3 regions of the Gulosibacter massiliensis genome follow, and region 2 is predicted to be linked to each of the others. Evidence: predicted binding sites of a transcription regulator. Region 2 holds the regulator's gene; each other region holds the start of a gene.
What was found. Region 2 encodes LexA, which represses DNA repair genes until DNA is damaged. Its sites were predicted from a motif close to TCGAACANNTGTTCGA; they were not measured.

Region 1 (3,277 bases), 110 kb from region 2:
CGGCTGGCACGAACACGGGCCCGAGTGGTTTCGGTTTCGTGACGATGACATCGCCGAGTGGGGACGTCCATTCGAGTACCCCGTTGCCGAGGTGCCGCACGCGCCAGGGTTTCTGGTGTTTCTGCGTGTGGTGTCTCGTGCACAGGAACGCGAGGTTTTCGACGTCGGTTTTGCCGGCACATGCCCAGGGCACGGTGTGGTCGAGCTCGCACTGGGTGGCGGGCCGCCTGCATCCCGGGAACCGGCAAGCCCCGTCCCGCACCCTGAGATACCGGCGCATGTCCGCTGAGGCGTTGCGGGTATCGACGGTGAGGGTGTGGCCGTTGATTGGGTCGGTGAGGATCCGGTCGAAGGTGGTCACGTCGCCCATGAAGCGGCGCGCGTCCTCGAAGTTGATCGGGGTTTCGCCTTCGAGGGCGGTGACGTCGCGAGATTTCTTCGGGTCAATGAGTGACATCACTGGCACGACGATGCTGATGTTCGCTTTCACCCGCATGGCGCCGCCGGTCTCGGACTCGAGGATGCTTTGCGGCGTCGCCGTGAGAATCGTTTCGAGGAAGAGATCGGCGCGGAGCTGGTCGATGGTGCGCGGGTCTTCGACGAAGGCAGAGTCCTCCTCCGAAAGCTCCTCGCCACGTGCCTCGGCCTCGCGGACGCGTCGCTTGTTCTCGCGCGCGGCTTCCAAGTTTTCGTCGCGGAGGACTTTGGCTTCGCGGGTCAGGAGGTCGAAGGCGGCCTTTGCGGCGGCGGTCGGCATGTAGGCGCGGATCTCAGACATGCCGTAGTCGAGGTCTTGGATCGTGACCTTGCGGGCGGCGTATTCGCGTTCGCAGGCGTCTTCGAATTCGGCGATCGCGAGCTGGGCGGCGAGTTTCTTCGCAAAGTTCTCGGTCTGCCCGATCGTCGAGGAGCGGGCAGCGTCGAGCACCCGAGTGCCGTACTCCTCAAGCTTGTCCTCGGGCACGTTGCTCGAGTTGCGCAGCATCACGGTCGCTTGCCGCATGGTGACGTCTCCAGCTTCGAGCGCGGGCAGCCACATCGTGAAGCCTTGGCGGATGCGAGCGGCGTCGGAGGCGCGGTTCACGAGTGACGTGTCGGACTCGTTCGTGAGCGCACCAAAGTTGCCGACAATGGAGCGCAGGTTCGCGCGAAACATGTCGTCAAAGGTCGCGACGCTACTACGGAACTCGGTCTGCACGTTCGTGCGCGCCTCGGACGCGAGGTACGCGCTCGCGAGGATCATCGCGCGTGCGAACTCGGCCTTGCTCGTGGCGCGGGCGAGTTGCACGTACGAGTCGCGCATCTCACCGAGGATGACGTTGTAGCCATCGGTCTCGGGTTCAGGGGTGGCACCATCGGGCCGATTCTTCCGTGACGGGACCGTGTCGGGCGGCGTCGAAGCGCGCGCGGCGGTGATGTCCCGGGTAGCGGCGACGCGGGGAGTGGCGGTGGCGGAAGTCGTTGCGGACATTGGGCGTCACCTCCTCGACAGGATAGGTGCGTGCAGCTGATATAGCAAGCATATACCATAAACAAACTACTTGGAAGCAAACATATGTTCGAGTTTGCTGGGGGTTGTCGGGCGCTGTTCGAACTGTTCTCGAACATCGATTCGGCGTGTTGGGTGAGGGGTGGTATTGGTCCGTGGTGCTGTCTTTCACGATGGCATGGGCCTACGACATGGGTTCGTGCGTCTGGTGGTGGGCGACCTTTCGACAGGCCCAGGGTCCGGTTGGGGGAAGAGGAAGAGCGCGACCCAGGCCAAGTAGGGTGGCTTGGTGGCCAACAATGACGTGCATCCGACCATCGCCGACCTCCTGAAGCAACTGGAGGCGGGTGAGATCACTTCGGTCGAGCTGACACGAAAGGCGCTGGAAGCTGCGCGTGCATCCGACAAGCTCTTCATCACCGTCGACGACGAAGGCGCGCTGAAGGCGGCGGAGGAGTCCGACGCGCGTCGGCAGGCGGGGGAGTCGCGGGGTGTGCTCGACGGCATCCCGACCGCGGTCAAGGACGTCATTGACACCGCTGGCCTGCGCACGACGATGGCGTCGGAGTTCTTCCGCGACAACGTGCCCGAGACCGACGCGTTCATCGTCGCGAAGCTGCGCGAAGCCGGCGCAGTCATCGTCGGCAAGACGAACGCGCAGGAGTTCTCGTACGGCATCCGTGGCGACGTCGGCGCGTTCGGAGTCGTCCGCAACCCCCACGACCCCGAGCGGGTGCCGGGCGGCTCGAGCTCCGGATCCGCGGCGGCAGTCGCCCAGGGCATCGTGCCGTTCGCGGTCGGCTCCGACACGGCCGGGTCGATCCGCCTGCCCGCGGCGCTCTGCGGCGTCGTCGGGCTCAAGCCGACGCTCGGGCTCATCGACACCGCGGGTGCGTTCCCCCTCTCCGACTCGTTCGATACGCTCGGGTTCTTCGCGACCACCGTCGACGACATCGTGCTCGTGATGCGCGCGACCGGCTTCCTCGACGACGCGCAGCCGAGCGCATCCGGCTTTCTTGCACTCGTGGATGTGCGTGCCCAGGTCGTCGACGCGCCCGCCGGCGAGCCCTACGACCACGCGATGTTCCAGCTCGGTGCGCTGCCCGCCGATCTGCCGCAGTTCGACGGCCGCGATATCGACTTCGCCGAGCTGTACCGCATCGTGCGGTCGCGCGAGGCCTACGACATTCACGCCGAGCGCGCGCAGACCGCGCCCGAGAAGTTCCAGCCGGAGATTCTCGGCAAGGTGCTCGAGGGTCGCGACATTAGCGACGACGACTACGCCGCAGCCCAAGCGGAGATTGCGCGCTTTCGCGAGCTCTTCGAGGCGAGCTTCGGTGAAGGCGACGTGCTCGTGTCGCCGAGCACGCCCATCCTCGCCCCGCGCTTCACCGACCCTGGCCCGAGCCGTGAACTCGCGTCGATGACGAACATCTGGAACGTGCTCGGCTGGCCGGCGATTGCTCTGCCGATGTGGGTCGACGGATGCGCGCTGCCGCAGTCGGTGCAGCTCATCGCCCGCCCGGGGCAGGATGCGTTGCTGCTCGCCGCCGCGCGCGACCTCACTCTTGGTGCGCGGTGAACTCGACCGTTCGCGTGTCGGTGTAGCGCTCGTCAGGGGTGTCCCAGCCTGGGGTGTCGAGGATGCTCGGCTCGCCCGGCCACTCGTAGCTGGTCTCGGGGCGGTCGGGCATCATCACTCGGATGAGGCAGTCCAATAGGTGCTCCGCCCGCTTCACTTGCCCTCCCTGGAGCGCGTCGTAGGCGCTCTCCATCGCCCAATAGGGG
Region 2 (3,277 bases):
GTACGCCTCGTCGACGATGACGATGCCGTCGGTCGCGTCGTAGGCGGCCTCGATGGTCTCGAGATCGAGCGGGGTACCCGTGGGGTTATTCGGCGTGCAGAGCAGCACGACGTCGGGTCGCTCGGCTTCGATGGCCGTGCGCACGAGCTTAGGTGTGAGCTCGAAGTTCTCGTCGCGGGGCGCCGCAACCCATTCGCTGCCGACGCCCTTCGCGAGCAGCGGGTACATCGAGTAGGTCGGTGCGAAGCTCATGATCTTGCGGCCCGCTCCAGCGAAGGCCTGGAGCAGCTGTTGGAGCACCTCGTTCGAACCATTGGCTGCCCAGATGTGCTCGGGTGTGAGCCCCTGACCGAGGTACGTCGCGAGTCGCTCGCGGAGCTCGGTGAACTCGCGGTCGGGGTAGCGATTGAGCCCCGGCAGCGTGAGCGAAATGCGCTGAATAATCGAGAGGGCGACGGCCTCCGGCACCGAGAACGGGTTCTCGTTGACGTTGATGGTGATCGGCAGCGCGTCCTGCGGCGCGCCGTACGGCGTCAGCCCACGCAGGTCGTCGCGAATGGGGAGGTCTTCGAAGCTCGTCACCCCATTATCTTAGGCGTCCGGAAAACCACCGCGGGCGCCGCCTCCGGAAGGGGTGGTTGCGACGCCCGGCACGGTGGTGGTGGTGGTGGTGCGTGGCTTCCGGGCCGCGGCCGTGTCCGCGGCCCGGAAATCTGGTGGTCTAGTAGTTCGGCAGCGCGAGCTCTTGGCCTGCCTGCACCGAGGAGCTCTCGAGCAGGTTGAGGCGCATGATCTCGTGCACGACGTCGCGCACGTCATGGCCGTCGGCGATTTCGTCGGCGATGCTCCAGAGGGTTTCGCCCGCGAGCACCGTGTGGTGTTCGAACGTGGTTGCGGCAGCGCTGCTCGTGTTCGATGCGAGCGCGGCGGGAACCTGGGCGATGCCGACCCCGACGCCGAGGGCGACGGGAGCGAGCAGAAGGGTGCCGAGGAGTCGACGACCACGGCTCGTGAGCCGCAGGCGGGGCTGCGCGGTGGCGCTGGTGCGTGCAGTAAGAGCAGTCATGTTGGTCGCTTCCTTTCGACGTGCATGCGAGGTGCATGCGAACATCTGCTTCGAATATAGATTCGACATGTTCGAAAAGCAAACACTTTTTCGAGAATAAGGGCGACACGCTCGAAAAGGTGTTTGAGTCCGGTGCTGATGCCACGTAGGGTGACTTCAACGGAACACAGCTGACCACGGGCCTCCGACACGGCCTCGTGACCACCACCTCAGGAGGGCCGATGGCCAAGCAGATCAAGCCCCTGTCGGACACGCAACAGCGCATCCTCTCGTTCATCGCAACGTTCCAGAACAGCAATGGCTTTGCCCCGAGCATCCGCGAGATCGGCGACACCGTCGGCCTCATCAGCTCGTCGTCGGTGGCCTATCAGCTCAACCAGCTCGAGAAGCGCGGCTACATTCGCCGCAACGCGAATCAGGCGCGCACCATCGAGTTGCTCGTCGATGTGGCGATTGACGAGGTCGAGCCGAGCATCACGCCGGGCCCGACCGCCCTCGTGCCCCTCGTCGGGCGCATCGCGGCGGGCGTGCCGATCACCGCCGAGCAACAGGTCGAAGAGGTCTTCCCACTCCCCCGCCAGGTCGTCGGCGACGGCGAGCTGTTCCTGTTGCTCGTCTCAGGCGACTCGATGATCGACGCCGCGATCTGCGACGGCGACTGGGTCGTCGTGCGCCAGCAGCCCACCGCGAACAACGGCGACATCGTGGCCGCCATGCTCGACGGCGAGGCCACGGTCAAGGTGTTCCGTCAGCGCGACGGCCACACCTGGCTGCTGCCGCGCAACTCGAACTACGAGCCAATCCTCGGCGACGAGGCGACGGTGCTCGGCAAGATCGTCGCCGTGCTGCGTTCGGTCTAGCTCGCGCTAGTTGTCGTAGTCCACGCGCGGCAGGCTCAGCACGCGCTCGTCCGACTCGTCAACGCGGGCGCGCGGCTTGTGCCGCACCGGCGGCTTCTTGCCCTCGGGAGCTGAGCGGCCAGCAACCCGAAACTCCTCGAACACGCCCATCTGATCGGGATGCACGCGGGCGCGCAGGTGTGTGCCATCGGTATCGTGCAACTCGCGCAGCACGCCGCCCTGGTCGTGCAGCATCGACACGAGGTCGCCGCGCTGATACGGCACGACGAGCTCGACCTCGATCTCGCGCATCGGCAGCAACTCGGCGATGCGCTCCTGGAGTTCCTCAACGCCCTCGCCCGTGTGGGCCGAGACGAACACCGAGTTCGGCTCGAGCGCGCGGAGCATGAGCCGCGTGTCGGCATCGATGAGGTCGGCCTTGTTGAACGCAATGAGCTCGGGCACGTCGCGCGAGTCGATCTCAGAGATGACCTCGCGCACGGTGCGAATCTGCCCCGCCGGGTCGGGGTGGCTCGCGTCGACGACGTGCACGAGCACATCCGAGTCGGCGACCTCCTCGAGCGTCGAGCGGAACGCCTCGACGAGCTGGTGCGGCAGGTTGCGCACGAAGCCGACGGTGTCGGCAAGCGTGTACGGGCGCCCCTCGGGTGTCTCGGTGCGGCGCACCGTCGCGTCGAGCGTCGCAAACAGCTGGTTCTCAACGAGGACGCCCGCGCGGGTGATGCGGTTGAGCAGCGACGACTTACCGGCGTTCGTGTAGCCCGCGATCGCCACCGAGGGCACGAGATTTCGGCCGCGCTCGGCGCGCTTCGTGTCGCGCGACGTCTTCATGCCTGCGATCTGGCGACGCAGCTTCGCCATGCGCGTGTGGATGCGGCGGCGATCGAGCTCGATCTTCGTCTCACCGGGGCCGCGCGAACCCATACCGGCGCCGGCTGAACCGACCTGGCCACCGGCCTGCCGCGACATCGACTGACCCCAACCGCGCAGGCGCGGCAGCAGATATTCGAGCTGCGCGAGCTCGACCTGCGCCTTACCCTCGCGGCTCTTCGCGTGCTGGCTGAAGATGTCGAGAATGACGGCGGTGCGGTCAATGACCTTGATCTTCACCTGATCCTCAAGCGCGCGGCGCTGCGAGGGCGCGAGCTCGGTGTCGGCGACGACGGTGTCGGCGCCGACCGAGCGGACGATGTCGGCGAGCTCCTCGACCTTGCCGCGGCCGAGGTAGGTCGAGGCGTCGGGATGCGGACGTCGCTGCAGGATGCCGTCGAGGACGGCCGCGCCGGCGGTTTCGCAGAGCGCGGCGAGCTCGTGCATCGAGTTCTCGGCGTCTTCGATCGTGCCCGCGGCA
Region 3 (3,277 bases), 1.0 Mb from region 2:
CGCGGATGAGGAGGCCGGCGCCGTGCCCGGCCTCGCCTGCGACGACGTTGAGGCAGTGGTGGATGCCGTAGCTGAGGTAAACGTACGCGTGGCCGGCCGCGAGGAACATCGCGGCGTTGCGAGCGGTGGGGCCGCGGTGAGTGTGGCTGGCGGGATCTTCCTCGTCGTAGGCCTCCACCTCGACGATGCGCGCTCGAAGGATGCTCCCGTCGAGCTGGCGGACGACGTTGCAGCCGAGCAATCGGCGCGCGGCGACCTCAACGGGCGCGCGAAGCCAGTCCCAGGTGCCGTCGTTACTCACCACTTCAGGCTACCGAGCGCGTTGGTGAACACTCTTGGGGCGTGGTAACTTCGTGAGGCTGATCTCTTCGGGGATCACACGTGTGGAAACACATCGGGATGTGGCGCAGCTTGGTAGCGCGCCTGCTTTGGGAGCAGGATGTCGCAGGTTCAAATCCTGTCATCCCGACCATTTTCGCTGGAGCCGTTATTCGGGCAGAGTCCTTCTCCGTCAGAAGGGCGCCGGGTCTTCGACCGGCTCGAAGACCGGGCCGACGCGCGCCGGTTGGACGGTAATGGGGTCGCCGAACGGCGGGATCCATTCCATGTCGCCATTGCCCTTGTGCCGGCATCTCCACGGCTTCTGATGTTTCAGCGTGTGGTGGCGCACGCAGAGGTGTGCCATGTTGCCGACGCTGGTATTTCCTCCGGCGGCCCATGGGTGCGTGTGATCTAGTTCGCTTTGAGTCGCTGATCTGCGGCAGCCCGGGAAGATGCACGTTTGGTCGCGAGCTTGCAGGAACCTTCGCATCTCGGCGGTCGGTTTTCGTGTGTCGACGGTGAGTGCGTGCCCGGTGATCGGGTCGGTGAGGAGCCGATGGAAGCAGGATGCCGTGCCCGCGAATTCGCGGGCCTCCGCCATGCTCATCGGGTTCATGCCGTTGATGGTGGCGACATCGCGCGGTGCGTCGGGGTTGCGCAGCGACATGACCGGGATGAGGATGCTCACGTTGGCGGTAATGCGGGCCGCGCCCTCGGTGTGGGACTCGAGGATGCTCTGCGGCGTCGCAGTGAGGATCGTCTCGATGAACAGGTCGGCCCGTATCTGGTCGAGCGTCCGGGGATCCTCGACGAACTCGGCGTCGGTCGGCGACAGGGCGGTGCTCGCCTTGGCGGCCTCGCGCATGCGCTGGCGGTACGCCTGCGCATCCTCGCGGTGCTCGTCTCGCAGCACGATCGCCTGTTTCGTGAGTAGGTCGTAGAGTGCGTGCGCCTCACCGGTTCGGACGGTCGCGGTGAGCACCGTCATGCCGAAGTCGAGGTCCTCGATTGTCACGCGGCGTTCGGCGTATTCACGCTCGCAGGTCTCCTCGAACTCCGCCGCGCCGAGTTCGGCGGCGAGCTTCTTCGCGAACGTGTCGGTTTGTCCGACCGTGGCGGTGCGTGCGAACTCGCGGACGCGCTGCGAGTAGTCAGCGCGACGGTCTTCGGGGACCTTGTTTGCGTGGCGCAGGAGCGCTCCGGCATGTTGCATCGTCACGTCGACGGCCTGCAGGGGCTCGCGCCAATCGGCGAACTCGCTCGTCAACCGGTGCGCGTCATAGGCACGATTGACGAGTGCGATGTCGGACATGTTCGTTGGCACACCAAAGCTCGCGAGCACGGAACGAAGGTTGAGTCGCAGTTGGTCGTCGTAGTTCGCGACATAACTGCGCTCTTCGGTTTGCAAGTTCGTGCGTAATTCCGCGCCCTCATACGCCCGAGCAAGAATCAGGGTCATCGCGAACTCGCCGGCCTTCACTGCCTTGAACACGCCAACGAACGTGCCGGTCATGTCGCTGAACAGAACGTTCAGGCCATCGGCCTCAGGTTCGGGCGTAGTGCCGTCGAGTCGGTGTTGCTTCGCGCGGCGGGGCGGCTCGGAGGAGCCGTCGGCGGGTGTCGTCTCGGTCATCGGGCGTCACCTCCTCGAAGGTGCGTCAATGGGGGAACTGCTATCGCAAGTATATACGCATACACCCAGAAATGAAAGCGAACAGATGTTCTAATCCGGTCGGTGCGGATGTTCGACGTCTCGACCAGCCGCGAGCCATCCCTAACTCAACTTCACTCTCGCACGACCCTCCGACATGCGCGGAAACCAGCCGACTAACACCGCCTCCGCCGTCGCACAACCCACGGAACCAACACGACAACAACGCCGATCAGCGAGCCAATCACCGTCTCAATGAACCGGTCGTACACGAGCCCAGTCGCGTGCACCGACCCACCGCTCCCAACCGTCGCCAGCGCGATCGAAACGAGCGCCAGGGGAGTGACGAACACCTGCCCGAGCACGTATGAGCGCAACACGAACAGCTCGGTCAGCCCTTGCAGCAGCGCGATCACGAGAATCAGTGCCCACACCGGCAGTGCCAGCCAGAGAATCAGCGCGGTGCCAAACAAGCCAAGAAACGTGCCAATAATGCGGTGAAAACCGCGATTCACCGCATGTTTGGTCGTGTGGCCGGCGAGCGGCACGACCGCCGCCAACTGCGCCCAGTAGGTGTGGCCGATGTTCCACGGCTGGCTCAACGACAGCGAGACGCACCCGGCCGCGCCCGCGGCGACGAAGTTGAGCCCAGCATCCGTGAAATACGTACCATGCGGCCGACCAACGAACGTCGCCTCCCGTGGCCAGACGATCGGCTGGCGGAAGCGCCGTCCGAGCAACCGCGACGACACCCCCATCAACACGGCCCAGACGATCACCACGAACGTCGCGAGCGCGGCCTCCCACAGCATCGGCTGCTGCGGCACGGCAACCACCGCGCCAAATGCGAACACGTTGAAGATCGCACCGCCGGGCCGCAGCTGCCAGTACTGCGCCACGAGCGCGCTCAGCGCGGCCATGACCGAGGTGCACAACACCGCAATCCAGGCCTCGCCCGGCACCCCGTCGAGCAGCCGCGCCATGATCGTCGCGGCGATCAGCGTCGCGAACATCAGCACGCCGGCCCGCAACTGCATGCGCAGCCGCGGCCCGTGCTCAAGATTGCGCCCATAGATGCCGGGAAACGCGGCGAACGACACGAACACGACGAGGTCGAGCCGGTCGGTCAGCAGCAACACCAACAGCGGCACGATCACGGTAATCGTGCAGCGAATCGCCACCTCGTGGTCTCGATTCGCCGGGCCAATGTGCAGCACCGAAGTAAACGGGTTCACCTCGGCCCACGCACTCTCGGGCTTCCGCTCGGGATCCTGGCCGGTGTTCGGTGACGTCATCTGCGTGGCT

Region 1: the regulator LexA is predicted to act here: its motif matches at 1,548-1,563, upstream of EJL01_RS09800 (HNH endonuclease signature motif containing protein).
Region 3: the regulator LexA is predicted to act here: its motif matches at 2,032-2,047, upstream of EJL01_RS04685 (HNH endonuclease signature motif containing protein).

The regions. Positions count from the first base shown of each region.
Region 1 is NZ_UYZX01000001.1:2,069,821-2,073,097, forward strand. It holds gene EJL01_RS09800 (HNH endonuclease signature motif containing protein) at 1-1,471, opposite strand, end outside; gene EJL01_RS09805 (amidase) at 1,779-3,071, shown strand; gene EJL01_RS09810 (hypothetical protein) at 3,052-3,277, opposite strand, start outside.
Region 2 is NZ_UYZX01000001.1:1,962,599-1,965,875, reverse strand. It holds gene EJL01_RS09320 (histidinol-phosphate transaminase) at 1-582, opposite strand, end outside; gene EJL01_RS09315 (LysM peptidoglycan-binding domain-containing protein) at 722-1,066, opposite strand; gene lexA (transcriptional repressor LexA) at 1,288-1,926, shown strand; gene hflX (GTPase HflX) at 1,933-3,277, opposite strand, start outside.
Region 3 is NZ_UYZX01000001.1:963,910-967,186, reverse strand. It holds gene EJL01_RS04695 (DNA-3-methyladenine glycosylase) at 1-301, opposite strand, end outside; tRNA gene EJL01_RS04690 (tRNA-Pro) at 396-472, shown strand; gene EJL01_RS04685 (HNH endonuclease signature motif containing protein) at 512-1,954, opposite strand; gene EJL01_RS04680 (FUSC family protein) at 2,149-3,267, opposite strand.